DNA from 2 places in the Cupriavidus gilardii genome. Region 1 is predicted to be linked to the other one. Evidence: predicted binding sites of a transcription regulator. Region 1 holds the regulator's gene; the other holds the start of a gene.
The links. The regulator sigma-54, encoded in region 1, starts transcription at its own class of promoters, with help from an activator protein. The targets are predictions, from matches to a motif close to TGGCANGNAANCTGCTTT.
Positions count from the first base shown of each region.

Region 2: a site for sigma-54 is predicted at 7,612-7,629, ahead of atzF (allophanate hydrolase). Genes of this name have one in related genera too.

Region 1 is NZ_CP054626.1:368,350-379,592, reverse strand. It holds gene FOB47_RS11940 (Na/Pi cotransporter family protein) at 1-986, opposite strand, end outside; gene FOB47_RS11935 (adenine phosphoribosyltransferase) at 1,158-1,730, opposite strand; gene FOB47_RS11930 (monovalent cation:proton antiporter family protein) at 1,792-3,771, opposite strand; gene FOB47_RS11925 (KpsF/GutQ family sugar-phosphate isomerase) at 4,016-4,999, shown strand; gene lptC (LPS export ABC transporter periplasmic protein LptC) at 5,008-5,634, shown strand; gene lptA (lipopolysaccharide transport periplasmic protein LptA) at 5,715-6,344, shown strand; gene lptB (LPS export ABC transporter ATP-binding protein) at 6,427-7,251, shown strand; gene FOB47_RS11905 (RNA polymerase factor sigma-54) at 7,443-8,921, shown strand; gene hpf (ribosome hibernation-promoting factor, HPF/YfiA family) at 8,971-9,324, shown strand; gene ptsN (PTS IIA-like nitrogen regulatory protein PtsN) at 9,704-10,159, shown strand; gene hprK (HPr(Ser) kinase/phosphatase) at 10,232-11,203, shown strand.
Region 2 is NZ_CP054624.1:1,035,450-1,046,692, forward strand. It holds gene FOB47_RS04875 (Bug family tripartite tricarboxylate transporter substrate binding protein) at 1-535, shown strand, start outside; partial or broken gene FOB47_RS04880 (gamma carbonic anhydrase family protein) at 586-1,104, shown strand; gene FOB47_RS04885 (MBL fold metallo-hydrolase) at 1,208-2,107, shown strand; gene FOB47_RS04890 (GntR family transcriptional regulator) at 2,171-3,007, opposite strand; gene FOB47_RS04895 (ABC transporter ATP-binding protein) at 3,084-3,905, opposite strand; gene FOB47_RS04900 (ABC transporter permease) at 3,902-4,738, opposite strand; gene FOB47_RS04905 (ABC transporter substrate-binding protein) at 4,744-5,706, opposite strand; gene atzF (allophanate hydrolase) at 5,882-7,579, opposite strand; gene FOB47_RS04915 (TonB-dependent siderophore receptor) at 7,741-9,942, shown strand; gene FOB47_RS04920 (ABC transporter ATP-binding protein) at 9,939-10,946, shown strand; gene FOB47_RS04925 (TroA family protein) at 10,988-11,243, shown strand, end outside.

The DNA.
Region 1 (11,243 bases):
GTCGGCGTGGACAGCGCGGCCGGATCGAGGTGGCGCGGCGTGACCTGGCTCTCGCCGGTGTTGCGGCCCGGCAATATCGTTTCGCACAGCCGCGCCAGCGGCGCGGTCAGCCCGATCAGCGCCACCGCCAGCACCACGTTGAACAGCAGGTGGAAATTGACGATCAGCCGCTGCGGGTCCGCATCGACCGCGCGCAGCAGCGTCTGCGCGTCGTCCAGCAGCGGCAGCGCCACCACGCAGCCGAGCAGGCGCGACAGCAGATTGCCCAGCGTCACGCGCTTGCCGGGCTGGTTGTTGCCGGAAGTCGTCAGGAACGCCGAGATGCCCGAGCCGAGGTTGGCGCCGAGCACCAGCGCCAGCGCGACCGGAATCGACACCACGCCGGCCGAGGCCAGCGCGCCGCAGAACAGCACCACCGCCAGGCTCGAATAGGACAGCACGGTCAGGAAGGCGCCGACCAGCATGTCGAGCGCGGTATCGCCGGTCAGGCTGGCGAACAGCACCTTGACGCCGGCGGCCTCGACCACCGGACGGGTCGCATTGGAAATCAGCTCCAGCGCCAGCGTGATCAGCCCCAGGCCGATCAGCACGCGGCCGACATGGCCCGGCCTGCTGCCCTTCCAGCTCAGATGCGCGATCACGCCGATGAAGATCAGCAGCGGCGACAGCCACGACAGGTCCAGCGAGAACACCTGCACCATCATCGCGGTGCCGACGTTGGCGCCCAGCATGATGGCCAGCGCGGGCGCGACCGCGATCAGGCCCTGGCTGACGAAGGAACTGACGATGACGGCCGTCGCATTGCTGCTTTGCACCAGGCCCGTCACGCCGAGGCCGGCGGCGAAGGCGCTGAAGCGATTGGCAACGCTGGCCGAGAGCACGTGGCGCAGATTCGCGCCATAGACGCGCAGAATGCCGACCTTGACGATATTCGTGCCCCAGACCAGCAGCGCGACCCCGGAGAGCAGATGAAGCAGAACGCCCATGGTGTGGCACCCATTGCGGCCGGTGCGGCGGTCAGAGGCAGGGGCCGCCCGGCCCTTGTTGTGAATGAACGGCCATTATGCGCCCGCGCTGCGCAAGAGGGCAACGCGAGGCGCCGGCGATGGTGTGCTTCGCAACGCTGGGCGGCGCTGCGGTTGTTGCGTGAACGACGTTCAGTGGCCCTCGAATCGGCACACGGTGAACAGCGGCAGGCCGCTGTCGAGCAGATGGCGCGAGCCGCCGAGCTCGGGCAGATCGACGATGGCCGCGCCTTCCACGACGGTGGCGCCGAGCCGCTCGAGCAGCCGGCGTCCGGCCATCATCGTGCCGCCGGTGGCGATCAGGTCGTCGATCAGCAGCACGCGGTCGCCCGGCTTGCAGGCATCGGCGTGGATCTCGACGGTGGCGCTGCCGTATTCGAGCTCGTATTCCTCGGCCACGGTCTGGAACGGCAGCTTGCCCTTCTTGCGGATCGGCACGAAGCCCAGGTTCAGCTCGTAGGCGAGGATCGCGCCAAGGATGAAGCCGCGCGCATCGATGCCGGCCACCATGTCGAGGCCGGCGTCCATGTAGCGGTGCACGAATACGTCGATCAGCACGCGCAGCGTCTTCGGGTCCTGCAGCAGCGGCGTGATGTCGCGAAACATCACGCCGGGCTGCGGCCAGTCGGGCACCGTACGGATGCGGTCGCGCAGATAGGTGGTGACGTCGCCCAGGGGCGGGGACTGGATGGTGGCAGCGGGCATGGTCGGAAACAATGGATGAAGGGGATGGCTCGAGCGCCAGCCATCCAGGATAACGGCTGCGTCAGCGCTCGGTGATCCGCTGCTCGGCCGCCTCGAGCGCCTCGGGCGTGCCGCGCAGCACCAGGATGTCGCCCGGCTCGAGCACGGTATCGGGCTGCGGATCGAAGGCGCGGATGCCGCGCCGCCGCACGGCGGTGACCTCGACGCCGATATGCTCGAGCCCCAGCGTACCGAGACGGCGGCCGACCGCGGTCGCGTCCGGCCCCAGCGACAGCGAATGCAGCCGCACCGAGTCGCGCTCGATCATGTCCTCCTCGTCGTCGCGGCCGTGAAAGTAGCCGCGCAGCAGGCTGTAGCGCGCATCCCGCGCCTGCTGCACGCCGCGCACCACGCGCCGCATCGGCACGCCCAGCAGCACCAGCGCATGCGAGGCCAGCATCAGGCTGCCCTCGATGATCTCGGGCACGACCTCGGTCGCGCCGGCGCGCTGCAGCGCTTCCAGCTCCGAATCGTCGACCGTGCGCACGATCACCGGCAAAGCGGGCTCGAGCTCGTGCACATGGTGCAGCACCTTCAGCGCGGACGGCGTATTGGCATAGGTGATGATCACCGCCGCGGCGCGATGGATGCCTGCGGCAATCAGCGCCTCGCGCCGCCCCGCATCGCCGTAGACGACCGTATCGCCGGCCGCCGCCGCCTCGCGCACGCGGTCCGGGTCCAGGTCCAGCGCGACATAGCCGATGCCCTCGCGCTCGAGCATCCGCGCCAGGTTCTGTCCGCTGCGGCCGTAGCCGCAGATGATCGCGTGCTTCTCGGTCTGCAGGCTCTGCGCGGCGATACGTGTCATGTTCAGCGACTGCAGCAGCCATTCGTTGGCGGCAAAGCGCATCGCGATCGCATCGCTGTACTGGATCAGGAACGGCGCCACCAGCATCGACAGCAGCATCGAAGCCAGGATCACCTGCGTCAGCACCGGATCGACCAGGCCCAGCCCGTCGATCTGGTTCAGCAGCACGAAGCCGAACTCGCCGGCCTGCGCCAGGCCCAGGCCGGTGCGGATCGCCACGCCGGGACGCGAGCCGAACAGCCGCGCCAGCCCGGCGATCAGCACGAACTTGAACAGCACCGGCACGATCAGCAGCGTCAGCACCAGCCACAGGTTGTCGATCACCACGCGGACATTGAGCAGCATGCCGATGGTGACGAAGAACAGGCCGAGCAGCACGTCCCGGAACGGCTTGATGTCTTCCTCCACCTGATGCCGGTATGGCGTCTCCGCGATCAGCATGCCGGCCATGAAGGCGCCCAGCGCCATCGACAGGCCCAGCCGCTCGGTCAGCGCCGCCATGCCCAGCGTGACCAGCAGCAGGTTCAGCATGAACAGCTCCTGCGAGCGGCGCGCGGCCACCACGTGGAACCAGCGGCTGACCACGCGCTTGCCCAGCACGAAGATCAGCGTCAGCGCGACCACGATCTTGACGATCGCCAGCGCCAGCGCCATCGGCAGCTCGCCCGGATCGCGGGACAGCGCGGGGATCACGATCAGCAGCGGCACCACCGCCAGATCCTGGAACAGCAGCACGCTGAAGATATTGCGGCCGTGCTCGGTCTCGAGTTCAAGCCGCTCGGACAGCATCTTGGAGACGATCGCGGTCGACGACATCGCCAGCGCGCCGCCCAGCGCGATCGACGCCTGCCAGGTCAGGTCGAACACCGCGCTGAACAGCCAGCCGACTGGCGCCACCGCCAGCATGGTCAGCACCACCTGGCTGCCGCCGAGGCCGAACACCAGCCGGCGCATCGAGCGCAGCTTGGCCAGATTGAACTCCAGCCCGATCGAGAACATCAAAAAGACCACGCCGAACTCGGCAAGGTACTTGGTCTGGCCGGAATCGCTGGCCAAGCCCAGCGCGTGAGGTCCGATCAGGATGCCGACCGCCAGATAGCCCAGCATCGGCGGCAGCTGCAGCATGCGGAAGGCGACCACGCCGAGCACGGCGGCGGCCAGCAGCACAAGGGTCAGGTCCAGCGGAGAATGCATTCGGGCGGGCCGGTATTGGTGCGAGCGATGATGCGAGCGGTGGCGCGGATAGCGGTGCGGCAGTGCAGCGGTTGCAGGCGGTAATGCAGGCGGTGGACCGGGAACAGGCCTGCCCCGGCCCGGCGTGTTCCGTCAGGGGGCGGCCGGCCGGCGGAGACGGGACCCGGACGCGAAGGCAGACGCCGCGCCGGACGCGCCGCGACCGGCCCGGGCGTCATCGCATTCATTGGTATACTTCGTCGCCATGATAGCCAATTTCAATGCGGAAAGAGCACTCGAGCTCGCACGCCATACCCTGCAGATCGAAGCCGATGCCGTCGCCGCGTTGTCGTCGCGGCTGACGCCGGACTTCGCGCGGGCGGTGCAGCTGGTGCTGGAGTGCTCGGGCCGCGTGGTCGTTTCCGGCATCGGCAAGTCCGGCCATATCGGCCGCAAGGTTGCCGCCACGCTGGCCTCGACCGGGACGCCTGCCTTCTTCGTCCATCCCGCCGAGGCCTCGCACGGCGACCTTGGCATGATCACGCGCGACGACGTGCTGGTCGCGTTTTCCAATTCCGGCGAGACTTCCGAACTGCTGTCGATCGTGCCGATCGTCAAGCGCATCGGCGCCAAGCTGATCTCGGTGACCGGCAATGTCGAGTCGAACCTGGCGCAGCTGGCCGACGCGCATCTGGACGCCCGCGTCGACAAGGAAGCCTGCCCGCTGAACCTGGCGCCGACCGCCAGCACCACGGCGGCGCTGGCGCTGGGCGATGCGCTGGCGGTGGCGGTGCTCGATGCGCGCGGTTTCGGCGAAGAGGACTTCGCGCGTTCGCACCCCGGCGGCGCGCTGGGCCGCAAGCTGCTGACCCATGTGCGGGACGTGATGCGCACCGGCAATGCGGTGCCCGAAGTCCGCGAAAGCACGCCGCTGGCGCAGGCCCTGATGGAAATCACCCGCAAGGGCATGGCCATGACCGCGATCGTCGACGCCGGCGGCCGCGCGATCGGCGTCTTTACCGACGGCGACCTGCGCCGGCTGCTGGAAACGCCGCGCGACTGGAAGACCGTGCCGATCGGCGAGGTCATGCATGCCAATCCGTTCACCGTCGGGCCGGACCAGCTCGCGGTCGAGGCGGTGCAGATCATGGAAGCGAACCGCATCAACCAGCTGCTGGTGGTCGATGCCGACCAGCGCCTGGTCGGCGCGCTGCATATCCATGACCTGACCCGGGCCAAGGTCATCTGACGCACGCCATGCGCGATCTGTTTCCCTCCCTGTCCCGGCTCGCACTGCGGCTGATGCCGCTGCTGCTGATGGCGCTGGTCGCCGGCAGTACCTTCTGGCTCGTGCAGATCAATACGCCGCGCCAGGTCAGCGATACCGAACGCCAGAAGCGCCATGTGCCCGACTACTGGATGGAGCGCTTCACCGCGACCGAACTGGCCGAGGACGGCAGCACCAAGATGCGCTTCACCGGCGAGCGGATGATCCATTACGAGGACGACCAGACCTACGAGGTCACGCGGCCGGCGATGCGGGCCTACGAGCCGGACCGGCCGCCGGTGACCGGCACTGCCGACCTCGGCCGGATGAACGCCGACGCGAGCGTGATCGACCTGTTCGGCAACGCCCATATCGTCCGCGTGCAGGGCGCCGATCCGTCGCAGGACCCGCAGATGAGCGCGACCTCGAGCTACTTCCAGATCCTGATCAACGACGACATCGTCAAGACCGACAAGCCGGTCAAGCTGACCCGCGGCCCGTCGGTGATGACCGCCAACGGCTTGGTCTTCAACAATGTCACGCGCGAGGTCAACCTGCTCGGCAATGTGCGCGGCACCATCGTGATGGCGCCGCGCGGCGGCGGCGCGAAGCCATGACGCATCGCGCCGCCGCGCCCGCCACGCAACCTTCGAACGATCCCTCCCGGACAACGCCAATCAACGCCATCGTGGCCAACATGACCCTGACCCTGACGACCTGGACCCGCCGCCGCGCCACCGCCGTGCTGCTCGCCTTCGCCGCCGGCATGACGCTCGCCCTGCCGGCGCTCGCCGAACGCGCCGACCGCGACAAGCCGCTGGTGCTCGAGGCTGACAACGCCAGCTACGACGACGTCAAGCAGATCTATACGCTGACCGGCAACGTGGTGTTGACCAAGGGCACCATGGTGCTGAAGTCCGATGCCGCCGAGGTCCGCACCGACCCGGAGGGCTACCAGTACGCGGTGGCGACTTCCAAGGGGGGCAAGCAGGCCTACATCCGGCAGAAGCGCGACAACGTCGACGAGTACATCGACGGCTGGGGCGACCGCATCGAATACGACGGCAAGCAGGAGGTCGCCAAGCTGATCGGCAATGCCCGCATGGCGCGCCTGGCCGGTGCCAAGATCGTCGACGAGATCCGCGGCGCGGTGCTGACCTACGACAGCCGCAACGAGTTCTACACCGCGGCCGGCGGCAGCGGCAACGCGGCGCCGGCGAACCCGTCCGGCCGCGTGCGCGCGGTGCTGTCGCCGCGCCAGAGCCAGGGAACCGGCGGCAGCGGTGCCGGTGTCGATCTGAAGGGCTCGCCGACGGCCAAACCCTGAGCGCTTGCCGGCCCGCCCCCGGCCCACGCCGCACGCGCTTCGCCGCCAGCTTCGCATCACGCAGCATCAAAGGATTGCCCACATGTCCGTTGCCGACACCGCTACCGCCACCGCTCCAGCCGCCAACGCCAATACCGCAGCCGGCGCTGGCGCCGGCACGATGCCCGTCACCAGCAACCTGGTGGTGCGCCATCTGAAGAAGCGCTACGGCTCGCGCACCGTGGTCAAGGACGTGTCGCTCGACGTCAAGAGCGGCGAGGTCGTTGGCCTGCTCGGCCCCAACGGCGCGGGCAAGACCACCTCGTTCTACATGATCGTTGGCCTGGTCGCGCTCGACGAAGGCGACATCGTGCTCGATGGCCAGCACATCAGCGGCCTGCCGATCCACGAGCGCGCGCGCATGGGGCTGTCGTACCTGCCACAGGAAGCGTCGGTGTTCCGCAAGCTCAATGTCGAGCAGAACATCCGCGCGGTGCTGGAACTGCAGCGCGACAACGGCAAGGCGCTGTCCGCGGCCGAGATCGAGCGCCGCCTCGACAGCCTGCTCGACGACCTGCAAATCGCGCACCTGCGCAACAACCCGGCGCTGTCGCTGTCCGGCGGCGAGCGGCGGCGCGTCGAGATCGCGCGGGCGTTGGCCTCCGCGCCGCGCTTCATCCTGCTCGACGAACCCTTCGCCGGCGTCGATCCGATCGCCGTGGGCGAAATCCAGCGCATCGTCAGCTTCCTGAAGGCGCGCAATATCGGCGTGCTGATCACCGACCACAACGTACGCGAGACGCTGGGCATCTGCGACCACGCCTACATCATCAGCGAGGGCGCGGTGCTGGCGGCAGGCGAGCCCAAGGAAATCATCGCCAACGAATCGGTGCGGCGCGTCTACCTGGGCGAAAACTTCCGCATGTAATGGTGCGCTGACATCGGGCGGTCCGCCGCGCGACTCCCCCGCACTGCGGGGCCGCCGCTTCGCACGCCGGCAAGCGATGCCACGATCCTCCTCTGGTGATCCATCAGGCAATCGCTTCTGACCACGCAATCGAAACTTCCGATAGCAAATTCCGTTCCATCGCGGCCGAAGTTGCGCATAAAATAGGCCGCATGAAACCGTCGCTACAGCTACGCCTCTCCCAGCATCTGGCCCTGACGCCGCAGCTGCAGCAGTCCATCCGGCTGTTGCAGTTGTCCACGCTGGAACTGCAACAGGAAGTCGAGCAGGCGCTGACCGAGAATCCGCTGCTCGAACGCGAAAACGACTGGATCGAAAGCCCGCTGCGCGTTGCCGCCGACGGGTCGGTCAATGTGCAGACCGCCACCACGACCTCGCCCGCCGAACCGGCGGCGCCCGCGGACTCGCACGCGGACGGCGCCGCCGCAGCCGACGAAGGCTATGCCGACGGCGCGGGCGACGATTATGGCGGCGACTGGAGCCTGGACGACTTCGCCCGCCGTCCGCAAAGCGATGAGGACGAGAAAACACCGCTGCAATTGCGCGATGCCGAGCCCACGCTGCGCGAATATCTGATGGAGCAATTGACGCCGCTGAAAATCTCCACGCGCGACAAGGGCCTGGCGATTTTCCTGATCGAATCGCTCGACGACGACGGTTATCTGAGCGCGTCGCTCGAGGAAATCCTGTCCGAATTGCCGGAAGAGCTCGAATTCGAACTCGACGAAGTGCATGCGATGCTGACGCTGCTGCAAAGCTTCGATCCGCCCGGGGTCGGCGCACGCAACGCAGCAGAGTGCCTGTCGCTGCAACTGCGCCGCATCGAACATCCGCAGCGCGAGCTGGCGATGACCATCGTCCGCCATCACCTCGAACTGCTGGCCGCGCGCGACTACACACGGCTGAAGAAGGCGCTGCAGGTCGACGACATGCAGCTGAAGGCCGCGCACGAGTTGATCCGTTCGCTCGCGCCATATCCCGGCCACGCCTACAGCCGGCCGGAAGCGGACTTCGTGGTGCCCGATGTATTCGTGCGCAAGAGCGGCCACAACTGGATCGCCCAGCTCAATCCCGATGTGATGCCGCGGCTACGCATCAACGACATGTATGCGCAGATCTTGCGCGGTGCGAAAGGCGATACCGGCGCCGCGGGATTGCAGCAGAAACTGCAGGAGGCGCGCTGGCTCATCAAAAATATCCAGCAGCGTTTCGACACCATTTTGCGCGTCGCACAAGCCATCGTGGAGCGGCAAAAGAATTTCTTTACGCACGGCGAAATTGCGATGCGCCCCTTGGTTTTGAGGGAGATAGCCGATACACTGGGTCTACACGAGTCGACTATTTCTCGTGTGACGACCAACAAGTACATGGCCACCCCGATGGGGACATTCGAGCTGAAATATTTTTTCGGCAGCCATGTATCGACCGAGACCGGCGGTGCCGCCTCTTCCACCGCAATCCGTGCGCTGATCAAGCAGCTGATAGGAGCCGAAGACCCCAGAAACCCGTTGTCCGACAGCCGGATTGCCGAACTGCTGGGGGAACAAGGCTTCGTCGTGGCGCGACGTACCGTCGCCAAATATCGTGAAGCCTTGAAGATCCCGGCCGTGAACCTTCGCAAGTCTTTGTAGCCGAGTCGCATCGCCTGCCTGGTGCGGCTCTTTCAGAAGGAGAAGCGCTATGAACTTCAAGATCAGTGGACACCACTTGGACATCACGCCTTCGCTGCGTGAGTACGTGGAAACGAAACTGGAGCGAATCCTCAGGCATTTCGATCAGGTTATTGACGTCAGCGTGCTGCTATCGGTCGACAATCAAAAGGAAAAGGATCGCCGTCAGCGCGCGGAAATCAATGTGCATCTGAAGGGCAAGGACATTTTTGTCGAGGCGCATCACGAAGATCTCTATGCGGCGATCGACATGCTGGTCGACAAGCTGGACCGGCAGGTAATCCGCTACAAGGACAAGGTGCAGAGCCACGACCGCGAATCGCTGAAGTACCACAGCTTCGCGGCCAGTCAGGCCCAGCAGTAGCTTGATGATTCGGCGCGGCCGGACGACGGCCCGCCTTGAAGCGAGGAAGGAAGCCGTGCCAGGAGCACGGCTTTTTTGCGCCGGTCGCGCGGCGCCACTCCTTGCAGCCTGCAGGATGAAACCGGAATGGGGTTCCGTCTGGCGGGCTTCCCGGTGTATGCTGTGCAATACATCTAGAGAATGCCCGCCCCGTTTCCTGCGCAATGCCGCTCGGGGCGATCGGCATCGGACGGCAGGGAGCCCCCCTGCACTATAATGTGCCGCACGCTGATAGTCGGGAAGCGGCGGCAACGAACGCACCGCCCAGCAACGGCAGACCGGCCCACGCCGGCGAGAACCGCATGGCGGCGCCAGTATCAGGAATTCCGCGCATTTTCAAATGAACCGTTTGGCCAAACTGCTGCCGCCCGGCAATATCTCGCTCGACGTCAGCGTCACCAGCAAGAAACGCGTGTTCGAACAGGCCGGGTTGCTGTTCGAAAACAACCATGGCGTGGCGCGCGCCACGGTGACCGACAATCTGTTCGCCCGCGAATCGCTCGGCTCGACCGGACTCGGCGCCGGCGTCGCCATCCCGCATGGCCGCATCAAGGGACTGAAACAGCCGCTGGCTGCCTTCATGCGGCTCGCCGAGCCGATCCCGTTCGAATCGCCCGACGGCAAGCCGGTCTCGCTGCTGATCTTCCTGCTGGTGCCGGAACAGGCCACGCAGCAGCATCTGGAAATCCTGTCGGAAATTGCTCAGCTATTGTCCGATCGCGACATGCGCGATGGCCTCGCCGCTTTGCCGACGCCCGATGCGATTCACCAGCTGCTGGTGCAATGGCATCCTTGACCCTTCCGGCATAAGCGCGCACAGCCGCGCCCACCGCATACACCACCGCCCTAGCGCCCCGCCTCATCCCGCATGGAACTCACCGGCGTCACCTCCCAGTCGATCTTCGACGACAACGCAGCCGACCTCAAACTGTCCTGGGTGGCCGGGCTGGAAGGCGCCGATCGCGCCTTCGACCTCGACTTCGCACGCGAGGCGACCTCGGCCGCCGACCTGGTCGGTCACTTGAACCTGATCCACCCGAACCGGATCCAGGTCCTCGGCAAGCCGGAGATTACCTACTACCAGCGGCTCGACGACGAAACGCGCAAGCGGCAGATGGGCGAACTGATCCTGCTGGAGCCACCGTTTCTGGTCGTCGCCGACGGCATGGAACCGCCGCCCGACCTGGAACTGCGCTGCACCCGCTCGTCGACGCCGCTGTTCACGACGCCGGTGTCGTCGGCCGCGGTCATCGACCATCTGCGGCTGTATCTGTCGCGCATCTCCGCCCCGCGCGTCACGATGCACGGCGTGTTTCTCGACATCCTCGGCATGGGCGTGCTGATCATGGGCGAATCCGGTCTGGGCAAGAGCGAACTGGGCCTGGAACTGATCTCGCGCGGACATGGCCTGGTGGCCGACGATGCGGTCGACTTCGTGCGTCTTGGCCCGGATTTCGTCGAGGGGCGCTGCCCGCCGCTGCTGCAGAACCTGCTCGAAGTGCGCGGCCTGGGCCTGCTCGATATCAAGACGATCTTCGGCGAAACCGCGGTGCGCCGAAAGATGAAGCTCAAGCTGGTGGTCCAGCTGGTGCGCCGCAACGACGGGGAATTCGAACGGCTCCCGCTCGATTCGCAATATCTGGACGTGCTGGGCCTGCCCATCCATATGGTGAAGATCCAGGTCGCGGCCGGCCGCAACCTTGCGGTGCTGGTCGAGGCGGCGGTCCGGAACACGATCCTGCGGCTGCGCGGCATCGACACGCTGCGCGATTTCATGGATCGCCAGCGTGCCGCGATGCAGGCCGACGCGGCCTCGCGCGGCCAGGGCCGTCTGCTCTGAGCGGCTGCGCCGAGCGCGGCTCGAGACCACATTGACGCAT
Region 2 (11,243 bases), on a different replicon from region 1:
CAAGGCCAGGCCGGACGAATACAACTACGCGTCCTCGGGCAACGGTACCGTGATTCATCTGGCCGGCCAGATGTTCCTGGAGGAGGCCGGCGTCAAGGCCCGTCACATTCCGTACAAGGGAACCGGTCCGATGGTCACCGATCTGCTGTCGGGCCAGGTCCAGATGGGCGTGGTCGCGTTGAACGCCGTGCTGCCGCACCTGAAGGCGGGCACGCTGCGTGCGATTGGCCTGTGCGGCGCCACCCGATCGCAGGCGGCCCCCGATATCCCGACCATCGCCGAACAAGGCTTGCCCGCTTACGACATCGAGGGCTGGTTCGCGCTCGTCGGTCCGGCCAACATGCCGCCCGCCGAAGTCCAGCGCCTGCACGACGCCTTCGCCAAGGCCTTCACCAGCCCAGAGGTGGTCGAGGCGCTGAAGAAGCAGGCGACCGCCACGCGCCCGACCACGCCGGCGCAGGCGGCAAAGTTCTTCGCCAGCGAGGTCGCGCGTTATGCCACGCTGGTCAAGAAGGCCAACGTGTCGATCGAATAGCGTGACGCGTCACGCGGGCCTTTCTTCTCCCTACCAACGCATCCTCGAACATGGCTCTCTACCAGCTCGGCGACCTGACGCCGTCCATCTCCGACACCGCCTTCGTTGCGGATCAGGCCACCGTCATCGGCAACGCGCAGCTTGGCGAGCAGGTCACCGTCTGGCCCGGCGCGGTGATCCGCGCCGACAACGAACCCATCGCGATCGGCGATCGCGCCAACGTGCAGGAAGGCGCGGTGCTGCATACCGACCCAGGCTGCCCGCTGCGCATCGGTACCGACGTCACCATCGGGCATCAGGCAATGCTGCATGGCTGCACCATCGGCGATGGCGCACTGATCGGCATCCAGGCGGTGATCCTGAACAACGCGACGATCGGCAGCGAATCGCTGGTCGCGGCGGGCGCGCTGGTCACCGAAGGCAAGTCCTTCCCGCCGCGCTCGCTGATCCTCGGCTCGCCGGCCAAGGCCGTGCGCGAACTGAGCGAAGAGGAAGTGCGCAACCTGCGCGCCAACGCCGCCGACTACGTCAAGCGCGGCGCCGACTACAAGAGCCAACTGAAGAAGCTGGCCCGACAGGGCATTTCCGCCCGAATAAACACGACAAGGAGGAGATATGAACTTGCCCGCGAAGGTGTGGCGGACGGCTGTTGCCTGCATGCTGGCGGCCGCCATGTCGGTCACCGCCGTGCCCGCCACGGCGGACTCAAGGACGGACCGCGACCGCCTCATACTGCTTGGCACCAAGGGTGGCCCGAGCGTGCGTGACGTCGACCAGGTGCCGACGTCGAACGCGGTGGTGCTCGGCAAGGACACGTATCTGGTCGACGCAGGATATGGCGCGGCGCTCCGGCTCGTCGAAGCCAGGATTCCGCTGACTTCGGTGCGTGCCATCCTGCTGACGCATCACCATTCCGATCACAACCTCGACGTTGGGCCTCTGATCTACAGCGCGTGGACCGGAGGGCTCGCCAAGCCCGTCGGCGTCTACGGGCCGCGCGGCGTGGAGAACCTCGTCGCCGGATATCTGCAGTCCAATGCCTTCGACATGACGACGCGCATGCAGGACGAAGGACGTCCCGACCTGCGCCGGCTGATCGACGTCAAGACGTACAGCGAAGGGCCGGTGATGGAGAACGAGCGGATCAAGGTGACCGCGCTGAAGGTCGCGCATCCGCCGATCGACGACAGCTATGCGCTGAAGATCGAAGTGAAGGGCGGCAAGACGATCGTCTTCTCCGGCGATACGACCTACTTTCCGCCACTGGCGGCGTTTGCCAGAAATGCCGATTACCTGGTGCACGAGGTGATGTACGTGCCGGCATTGGAGCGCCTGACGCAGCGGTCGCCAAATGCCAAGACGCTGATGAAACATCTGCTGGCCTCGCATACCCCAACCGAGGATGTCGGCAGGATCGCCGCGGCGGCCGGCGTCAAGAACGTGGTGCTGACGCATTTCGTCCCCGGAGCGGATCCCGCCATGCACGACGAGCAGTGGCTGGAGGGCGTGCGGAAACACTACGGCGGTAACGTAGTGCTCGGCCGCGATCGCCTGGAAATCCCCTTGGACTGATGGAGTTGAAATCGTTCCGGATCGGGCAGGAAATCGGCGCCGGAGGATGCCGGCCTCGCGGCGTCAGGTGAGGCCGTCGCCCGCGGCCCCGCCCTGATGCCGCGCCAGATGCAGTTGGTGCAGCGTGATCTTGCGGACCTCGGCCTGGCTGCTGCCGATATGCGCGCGCAGCAGCATCGTGGCCTGGTCGGCGCGCTTGGCCAGGATCGCGCGCAGGATCTGCGCGTGCTCTTCGTAGGTGGCCTCGATCCGGAACGACTTGGTGAAATCCAGGCTGCGCACCATGCGGATGCGCTCGGTGATGTCGCGATGTACCCGCGCCATTTCGGCGTTGCCGGCCGCCTCCACCAGCGCGCAATGGAATTCTTCGTCCCATTGCCGGACCTGCGCGCCATCGGTACTGCGGCGCGCCGGCTCGACCAGCCAGATCGCGGTCAACCGCTCCAGGCGGGCACGATCGACCGCATTCCCGCAGACCGCGGGCTCGGTGCACAGCCGCTGCGCCGCCGTGGTTTCCAGCACCATGCGCAGGTCATAGAGCTGTTCGTAGCGGTCGAAGTCGAACGGCAGAACACGCCAGCCGCTGCGGAACAACACCTCGACATAGCCCTCCTGCTGCAGGCGCACCAGCGCCTGACGCACCGGCGTGCGCGACACGCCCAGCCGGGCGCATAGTTCCAGTTCGGTGAAGCGGTCCCCGGGCACCAGCCGGAACTGGCCGATATCGCGTTTCAGTCCATCGTAGACCTGGTCGGCAACCGAGCGCCGCGGGCCCGTGGCGACGGCGGCGGGCGTTGCCTTTGGGGGCGCCGCCCCGGTGCGCTCGAGGGCGGTCTTCGGGCTCGCCTTCGTGGGCGCCTTGATGGTGGCCGCGCGTGCCGGCTTGCCGAGGGTCTGCATGGAAAGAAGGTGTCTCCGTCTTCTGCTGGTTCGAAGCATACCGCGCGGCGGGCCGGTCCGGCACGTCGCGCGGCGCTCAGCGCCGTACCTCGCGCTGGAAGATTTCCATGCTGAGCCGCTTGGTATCGACGAAGCTGGGCTGCGACAGCGTCTCGACGGTGCGGGGCCGCGCATCGCCGTAATGCAGGATTTCCGCGACACGCGTCGGCCGCTTGGTCAGCAGCAGCACTTCGTCGGCCAGATAGACCGCTTCCTCCAGATCGTGCGAGACCAGCATCATCGTGGTACCGGTCTGCATGAACACCTCCTGCAGCTTCTCGCGGATGAACAGGGTCATCTCGAAATCCAGCGCCGAGAAGGGTTCGTCTAGGAACAGCACTTCGGGCTTCGGCGCCAGCGCGCGCATGATCGACGCGGTCTGCTGCTGGCCCCCGGACAGCTCATACGGATAGCGGTTCAGGTCGAACTTGACGTCGAAGGAGGCGACCAGCTCGGCCATGCGGCGGTCGACCTCGGCCTTCGATTGCCCGGCCAGCTTCAACGGGTAGGCGATATTGTCGATGGTCCGCATCCACGGGAACAGCGCCTCGCGGTAGTTCTGGAACACGTAGCCGATCTTCGTGTCCTTCAGCGACTTGCCGTCGAACAGGATTTCGCCGGCGTCGATCGGCACCAGCCCGGCAATCATGTTGATCAGCGTGGACTTGCCGCAGCCATTGGGGCCGAAGATCGAGACAATCTTGCCCTTCGGAATATCGAGATCGAAATTCTCGTACAGCGGCCAGCCGGCGAAGTACTTGGTCAACCCACGGATGGTGATATGCGTGCCGGCGGGGCCGGGGCGGAAGGCCGGCTTCGGCGTGTCCGCGAAAACGGGGGCGTTGATCACTGCGCTCATCTGCCGCTCCAATGCACGATCCGGCGTTCGATCACCAGAAACAGGATGTTCAATACATAGCCGAGCGCGCCCGCGGCCAGGATCGCCGCGTACATGCTCTTGACGTTCAGCACCTGCTGCGCGTCGATGATGCGATGGCCAAGACCGTTCTCCGAGCCGATGAACATCTCGGCGACAATCACGATCACCAGTGCCATCGACACCGCCGAGCGCAAGCCGACGAAGGAGGGCTGCAGGCTTTCCCAGATCAGCACGTCCTTGAAGATCTGCCAGCGCGAGGCGCCCATCACCTGTGCCGCCGCCACGCGCTGCTTGCGCGCGTTGATCACGCCGTAGGCGCTGTTGAATACCACGATCAGCAGGGCGCCGAACGCGGCGATCGCCACCTTGTTGATGTCCGATACGCCGAAGATCAGCAGGAACAGCGGGATCAGCGCCGACGACGGCGTCGAGCGAAAGAAGTCGATCAGGAATTCGACGCTGCGATAGGCCTTCTCGTTGCTGCCGAGCAGCACGCCCAGCGGCATGCCGACCACCGCGGCCACCAGGAAGGCCTGCAGCGTGCGCGCGACCGTCACCAGGAAGTCGGTCAGCAGCGGACCGCCGAGCAGGCCCGATACCAGCGTGGCGATGGTGTCGGACGGCGGCGGCAACAGGATGGCCTTGATGAAACCGCCGCGCACGGCGAGGTCCCAGATGATGAACAGCACCAGCGGGCCAACGAAGGGCAGCAGGCGGCTGCCCAGCGACGGTTTCGGCGGCGCCGGCGTGGCTGCCGCCGCCGCGGCGGCCCACGGCGGAGAGGCTGGCGAAGTCGTGGTCGTTTCCGGCATGGCAATCAACCCTTGTAAAGCATCGAATCGACCAGCACGCGCTTGCTGAAGATGCCCTTCTCGGCGAACAGGTCGAAATACTTCTGGAAGTAGGCGACGTCGCTGGGCTTGAAATCGGTCGAGAACACGTAGTCGACCATCGGCACCTCGGCCGTCAGCGCGCCTTCGATCGCGGTATAGCCCTTCAGCGATGCGCGAGCCTCGGGCAGGTTCTTCTGCACCAGTTCGACGCCGCGCCGATAGGCCGCGATGTACTTGCGCGCCGCGTCGGGATGCCTGGCGATGAATTCACTGGACAGGCTGGCCGAGCCGCCGAACCAGGGCGCCATTGGATCGCCCAGCAGGTATTTGGCGATCACGCCTACTTCCAGCGTGCGGGTCGCGCCATTGAGGCGGCCGATCGTGCCGGTCGGCTCCAGCGTGTAGCACGCTTCGATCTGCCCGGCGGCGATCGCGGCCACATGCTGGCCGATCGGCAACTCGACCACGGTGGCGCCGGTCGCACCGGCGCGCTCGAGCACCGTCCTGGCCATCAGCACGTTCTGTACGCCAGGTCCGCAGCCGATCTTCTTGCCCTTCAGCTCGGCGATGCGCTGGATCGGACTGTCCTTGGCGACCAGGAATTCGTCGAGGACGTACCTGGCATTGCTCGGATTGGCGCAGAAGATCTTGACCAGTCCCGGCTGTGCGATTTCGCCGATCGCCAGCGCGGCCGATGCGGTTCCACTGGCGCTGCCCTCGGCGCGCCCGGCGAGGATGGCTTCGGTGACCTGCTGCGGGCTGGCGAACTTGAGCGCCTGCACGTTCAGGCCCGCCTCCTTGAAGTAGCCCTTGTCGATGGCGGCGAAGAAGGGCAGGCCAGAGGCCACCGGCCAGAAGCCGATGCGGATCGGCGGCGTGCCTTGCGCACGCACGATGGCGGGGGCGGCGATGGCGCCGAGCGCGGTCGCAGCGGCGGCCTTGAGCATGCGGCGGCGGCCGCGTTGCGGCGCCGTGGCGGTGGCGGGAGCCGGCAACGCGTCGGCGGCACGGAAGGGCATGGATTCACGGGGCATCAGATCGCTCCTGGAGGTTGAGATCGCTGGTCGGTAGTAAGGGACGGGATGGATTCGGTGTGCGCAGTGCTGGGCTGCAAGGAACGCGTCAGGCGTTCGCCGCGACATAAGCGCGCCAGCCGCCGAAGTGGCTGATATCGGTGGCGCCGGCCAGTGCGAACGGCTCGCACAGGAAGCCCTGCACCTCGCCGCCGTCGTCCAGGCGGATGCGTCCGATGCCCAGCGGCGCGGGGATCAACGCGACGAACGAACCGTAGGCCTGCACCGGCATCTGCCAGATTTCCACCGCGATCCGGTGCCCGGTGCCGGGCGCGACGCGCAACAGCCCGGGCTTTGCCGGCGTGCTGTCCGGCAGCGCATAAAGCCGATAGTCCGCGGCGGTCATGGCGTGGGATACCAGGCGCCCGTGGCGCTCGGTCAGCTGGTGGTTCAGCGGCATGCCGCTCAGATGCGCGCCCACCACGGCCACCCGCACGGTGTCCTGGTCCGCCGGTACGAGCCCCGGGATCGGGCCGGGCGCGGGCAACGGCAGGCCGGTGGCGCCCTGCGTCAGTCCGCTGCGGTGGTGGTAGCGCTGCCCCAGTTCGGCCAGTTGCAGATCGCTGCCGCACGGGCCGATCAGCGTGACGCCGAAGGGCAGGCCGTCCGCGCGCAGGCTGCTCGGCACCGACAAGGCCGCGTAGTCCAGCAGGTTGACGAAATTGGTATAGGCGCCGAGATGGCGGTTCAGCGCGATCGGGTCGTCGCGCATCTGCGCGATCGTGTAGTGGGTCGGTGCGGTCGGCACCAGCAGCAGGTCGATACGCTCCCACATCGCTGCCGCGCGCTGTCCGAGGGCACGCAATCGCGTCTGCGCGTCGAACACGTCGGCCGCGCTGTAGTCGCGGCCACTGGCAATGATGCCGCGCACCGGCTCGAACACGTCGGCTTCGTGCGCATCGAAGAAGCCCCGGATCGCGGCATAGCGCTCGGCCACCAGCGCGCTGTCGTAGAGCAGGGCAGCGGCTTCGGCCAGCGGCGCGTAGTCGATCGTCACCGGCTCGCCGCCCAGTTCGCGCAGCCGTTCGATCGCGGCGCTGAACTCGCGCTCGGCCAGCGCATCGCCGCGGAATTCGAGCGTGTCGGGCACGCCAAAGCGGAAGGCGGCGGGAAAGGGGCGCCGGCAAAGCTGCAGAGGGCGCGAGTAGGGATCGAGCGCATCGTAGCCTTGGGCAACGGCCAGTACGCGGCATGCGGTGTCGACCGTGCGCGCGAAGATGGACACGCAATCGACGCTCTGCGCCGCCGGCAGGACGCCGCGGGCGCTGATCAGACCCTTGCTGGGCTTGAGCCCGACGATATTGTTCAACCCCGCCGGCACGCGGCCTGAGCCCGCGGTATCGGTACCCAGCGCGAAATCGACTTCTCCGGTGGCCACCACATAGGCCGAGCCCGAACTCGATCCTCCGGACACATAGCGGGCATCGAAGGCGTTGGGCACCGCGCCATAGGGCGAGCGCGTGCCGTTCAACCCGCAGGCGAACTGATCGAGATTGGTCTTGCCGTACAGCGATGCACCAGCCGCAAGCAGCCTCTGCACCACCGGCGCGCTGTCGCGGGGCATCCGGTCGAAAGCGCGGCAGGCCGCCGTGGTCGGGTAGCCGGCCAGGTCGATGTTGTCCTTGATGGCAAACGACAGGCCGACCAGCGGGCCTGTGGCCGCGCCGGCCAGCGCAGCGTCGAAGCGGCGGATCCAGGCCGGGGAGATCTTGTCGTGAACAGTGAGGTCGGTAGCGGCAGTTAGCATTTTTGGTGCATCCAATCTTGTATCCAAGATGGAATGCAACCGCCGTGCCAGCTGCCGTCGTGGCTGTGCTCGCGGCGCGGGGGCGCCCGCGAACACGCGCTGCCTGAACCGGTGCGATTGACTTCTAATGATAATGAAATATCATTATCGACTTTATCGGCATGATTGATCTCGGCCATCTCGCCGATCCCACCGACCCGGACCTGCTCACCTTGCGCTCGACCATGCGAAGACGATCCCATACGAACCGATGGCAGCAGCGCGCCACGATGGCGCTGCTTGCCGCGGTGCCCGGCATCTGCACGGCGCAGGAAGGCGAGGCCCGCGCGATGACCGAGCTCGAAGCGGTGACCGTCACCGGCACGCGCGAGCGGGCCTATCGCGCGGTGGTCGCGCCCACCGCCAACAAGAGCGATACCGCGCTGAAGGAAACGCCGTTTTCGATCCAGACGGTGACGCGCGAACTGATCGAGGACCGCGGCGTGTTCACGCTCGGCGAGGCGATTCGCACCGTTCCCGGTGTGACCGCCCAGGTCGGCTGGGGCGGCAGCAACGACCGCTTCCGGCTGCGCGGCTTCGCCACCTCTGCCAACCTGAAGAACGGTTTTCGCCGCAGCGTCTTCGCTGCGCTCGACGAGATGGCCAACATCGAGCAGATCGAAGTGCTGAAGGGCCCGGCGTCGGCGCTCTATGGCCGTTTCGAGCCCGGCGGCGTGGTCAACATCGTGACCCGCAAGCCGCTGGACAAGCCGCAGCACAGCGTGGAATTGACCGGCGGCAGCCACGACTTCCGGCGCGCGACGGTGGACAGCACCGGTCCGATCAGCGATACGCTGAGCTACCGGATCACCGGCTCGTGGCAGGACAACCGCAGCTTTCGCGATTTCGTCGATGCACAGACGCTGTTCGTCTCGCCGGTGCTCCAGTGGAAGCTGGCGCCGCAGACGCGGCTGACCGCGGAATTCGAATTCGGCCGGCGGCGCGGCGCCTTTGATCGCGGTTTCGGCAACAGTCCGCTGTTCCTGAACGTACCGATCCACTACAACTATGGCGAGCGGGATGCGCTGCTGGACAATGACAGCGCGCTGGGTTCGCTGGTGCTCGATCATCGCTTCGACAATGGCTGGATGCTGCACGCCGGGGCGATGCGATCCTATGCGCGCACCGACGCGGTCTGGTACCCGTACGGTTTTCCTGCCATCAGCGGCGCCGACGGTCCCGACCCGCAGGTCAATCGCCGCAAGCAGCGCAATATCGACCGGCAGACCGATACCACGCTGATGGCCGAGGCCTCGCGCCGCTTCGACACCGGCGGCATCGGCCACCGCGTATTGATCGGTGCCGATTACAACTGGGACGAGTGGGACTTCAGCGCGCAGGCGAACCTCGGACCCGGCGGCTTTCCGGTGAACCTGCCGATCGATCTCCATCACCCGGTGCATGGTGCCAGCGCCGGAGCGCTGCTGCCGTACGACGGCTCCCGCTACGCCAGCCGCAATCTCGGCCTGTACGCCCAGGACGAGCTGCAGTTCGGGCCGCATTGGCGCCTGCTGCTCGGACTGCGCTACGACCGCGCGCGGACCAGTGCACGCGCCCAGTACCTGCAGGCCGCCGGCACGCTGATCCGGCATGACGATGCGCTGTCGCCGCGGGTGGGGCTGACGTGGACGCCGGCCGAGCCGGTGTCCCTGTACGCCAGCTGGGCACGATCCTTCCTGACCGAGCCGTCCGGCGGCATGCTGCGCGCCGGCACGCTGCCGGCGCCGTCGCGGGGCAAGCAGACCGAGGTCGGTGCCAAGTTCAGCCTGCTGGACGGGCGGCTGGAGCCGACCGTCGCGCTGTTCGACATCCGCCGCAGCAACGGCGTGGTATCCGATCCGGACGACTTCAACTATGTGATCCAGGTCGGCGAACAGCGCAGCCGCGGCTGGGAGATCGACGTGCCTTTCAGCATCACGCCACGCTGGCGCGTGCTGGCGAGCTACACGCAGTACAAGGCGGAGATCGCGGCCGACAGCAATCCCGCGCTGGTCGGCAAGCTGCTGGCCAATGCGCCGCGCCGCACCGCCAGCATCTGGACCACCTACGATTTCGCCGGTGCCGCGTCCGGGCTCAGTGTCGGCATCGGTGCGACCTATGTCGGCGAACGGCAGGCCAATACCGAGAACACCTTCGCGCTGCCTTCCTACACGCGCTGGGATGCCAATATCGCGTACCGCTTCGGCAAGGCCCGGCGCTACAAGGTGCAGCTGACGGTGCAGAACCTCGGCGATCGCCGCTACTACGATTCCGGCGGCGCTTTCGTGCCGACCTATCCGGGAGCGCCGCGCACCGTGTTCGCCAGCTTCGGAGCGACGCTGTGACGGTGCTGGCGACCACGGGCCTGTTCGCCGGCCATGGCGGCCGCCCGCTGTTGGGGCCGCTCGACCTGGCCATCCCGAGCGGGCGGTTCGTCTGCCTGCTGGGCGCCAACGGCGCCGGCAAGTCGACGCTGATCCGCACACTGTGCGCGATGCAGGCGCCCGTGGCAGGGCAGGTGCATCTCGATGGCGAGCCGATCCATGCAATGTCCTCCGCGCAACGCGCGCGGCGTCTTGCGGTAGTGCTGACCGAGCGGGTCGACGGCACGCTGATGCGCGGCTACGAATTGGCCAGCATGGGGCGCTATCCCTATCTCGGGTGGGCGGGCCGGCTCAGTGCGGACGACCACCGGATCGTGCACCAGGCGCTGAGCAGCGCCGGCGCGCTGTCGCTGGCGGATCGGCTGGTTGCCGAACTGTCCGATGGCGAGCGGCAGAAGATCATGATTGCGCGCGCGCTGGCGCAGCAGCCGCGCCTGCTGGTGCTCGACGAAGCGACGGCCTTTCTCGACCTGCCGCGCCGCGTCGGCACGATGCAGCTGCTGCTGGATCTCGCCCACCGGAATGGCCTGGCGGTGCTGCTGTCCACGCACGACCTCGAGCTGGCGCTGCGCTATGCCGACGAGCTGTGGCTGATCGACGGCCAGCGCAGCATGCATGTCGGCGCGCCGGAGGACCTGGCCATCGACGGCGTGCTGGGAACGAGCTTCGCCGCCGACGGGCTGACCTTCGATCTCGAGCGCGCGGAGCTGCGCGTGGGACCGGCAGGGAGAAGCGCGATCCGGGTCGAAGGCGGCGGGCTGCGCGCCAGCTGGGCCGCACGCGCGCTCGAGCGGGGAGGGTTTGTCCACGATCCCGCCGCCGCGCTGACGCTGCGCGCCGATGCGAGCGGATATACCGTCGTCGGCAGCGATGGGGTGGCGACGTGCCATTCGACGCTCGGCGCGCTGGTCGACGCGTTGCGGTCGGCGTCGAACGGCACCGCGATCGCGCAGGGGCGGCCGTGAGCCGGTGCCGGCCCACGCTCGCGCCGGCGATTGCAGCGGCAATGGCGCTCGCCGTGCTGCTGTGCGGCTGCACCCGGATCGACGCGCCGCCGCGCGCGACGTGGCCGAAGCAGGTCGTCGGCGCTGCCGGGCCCATCGCCAATCTCGATGCCGCCTGCGTCGCCGACTATCGTCCCGGGGTCGATTACTTCCCGCACAAGACGACGTTCTCCCACGCGTCGCAGCTCGAGGTCGAGTACGGCCCGCATTACAAGCGCGTTCGTTTCACGCCGAGCGTGGGCACCGGCGAACGGCTCG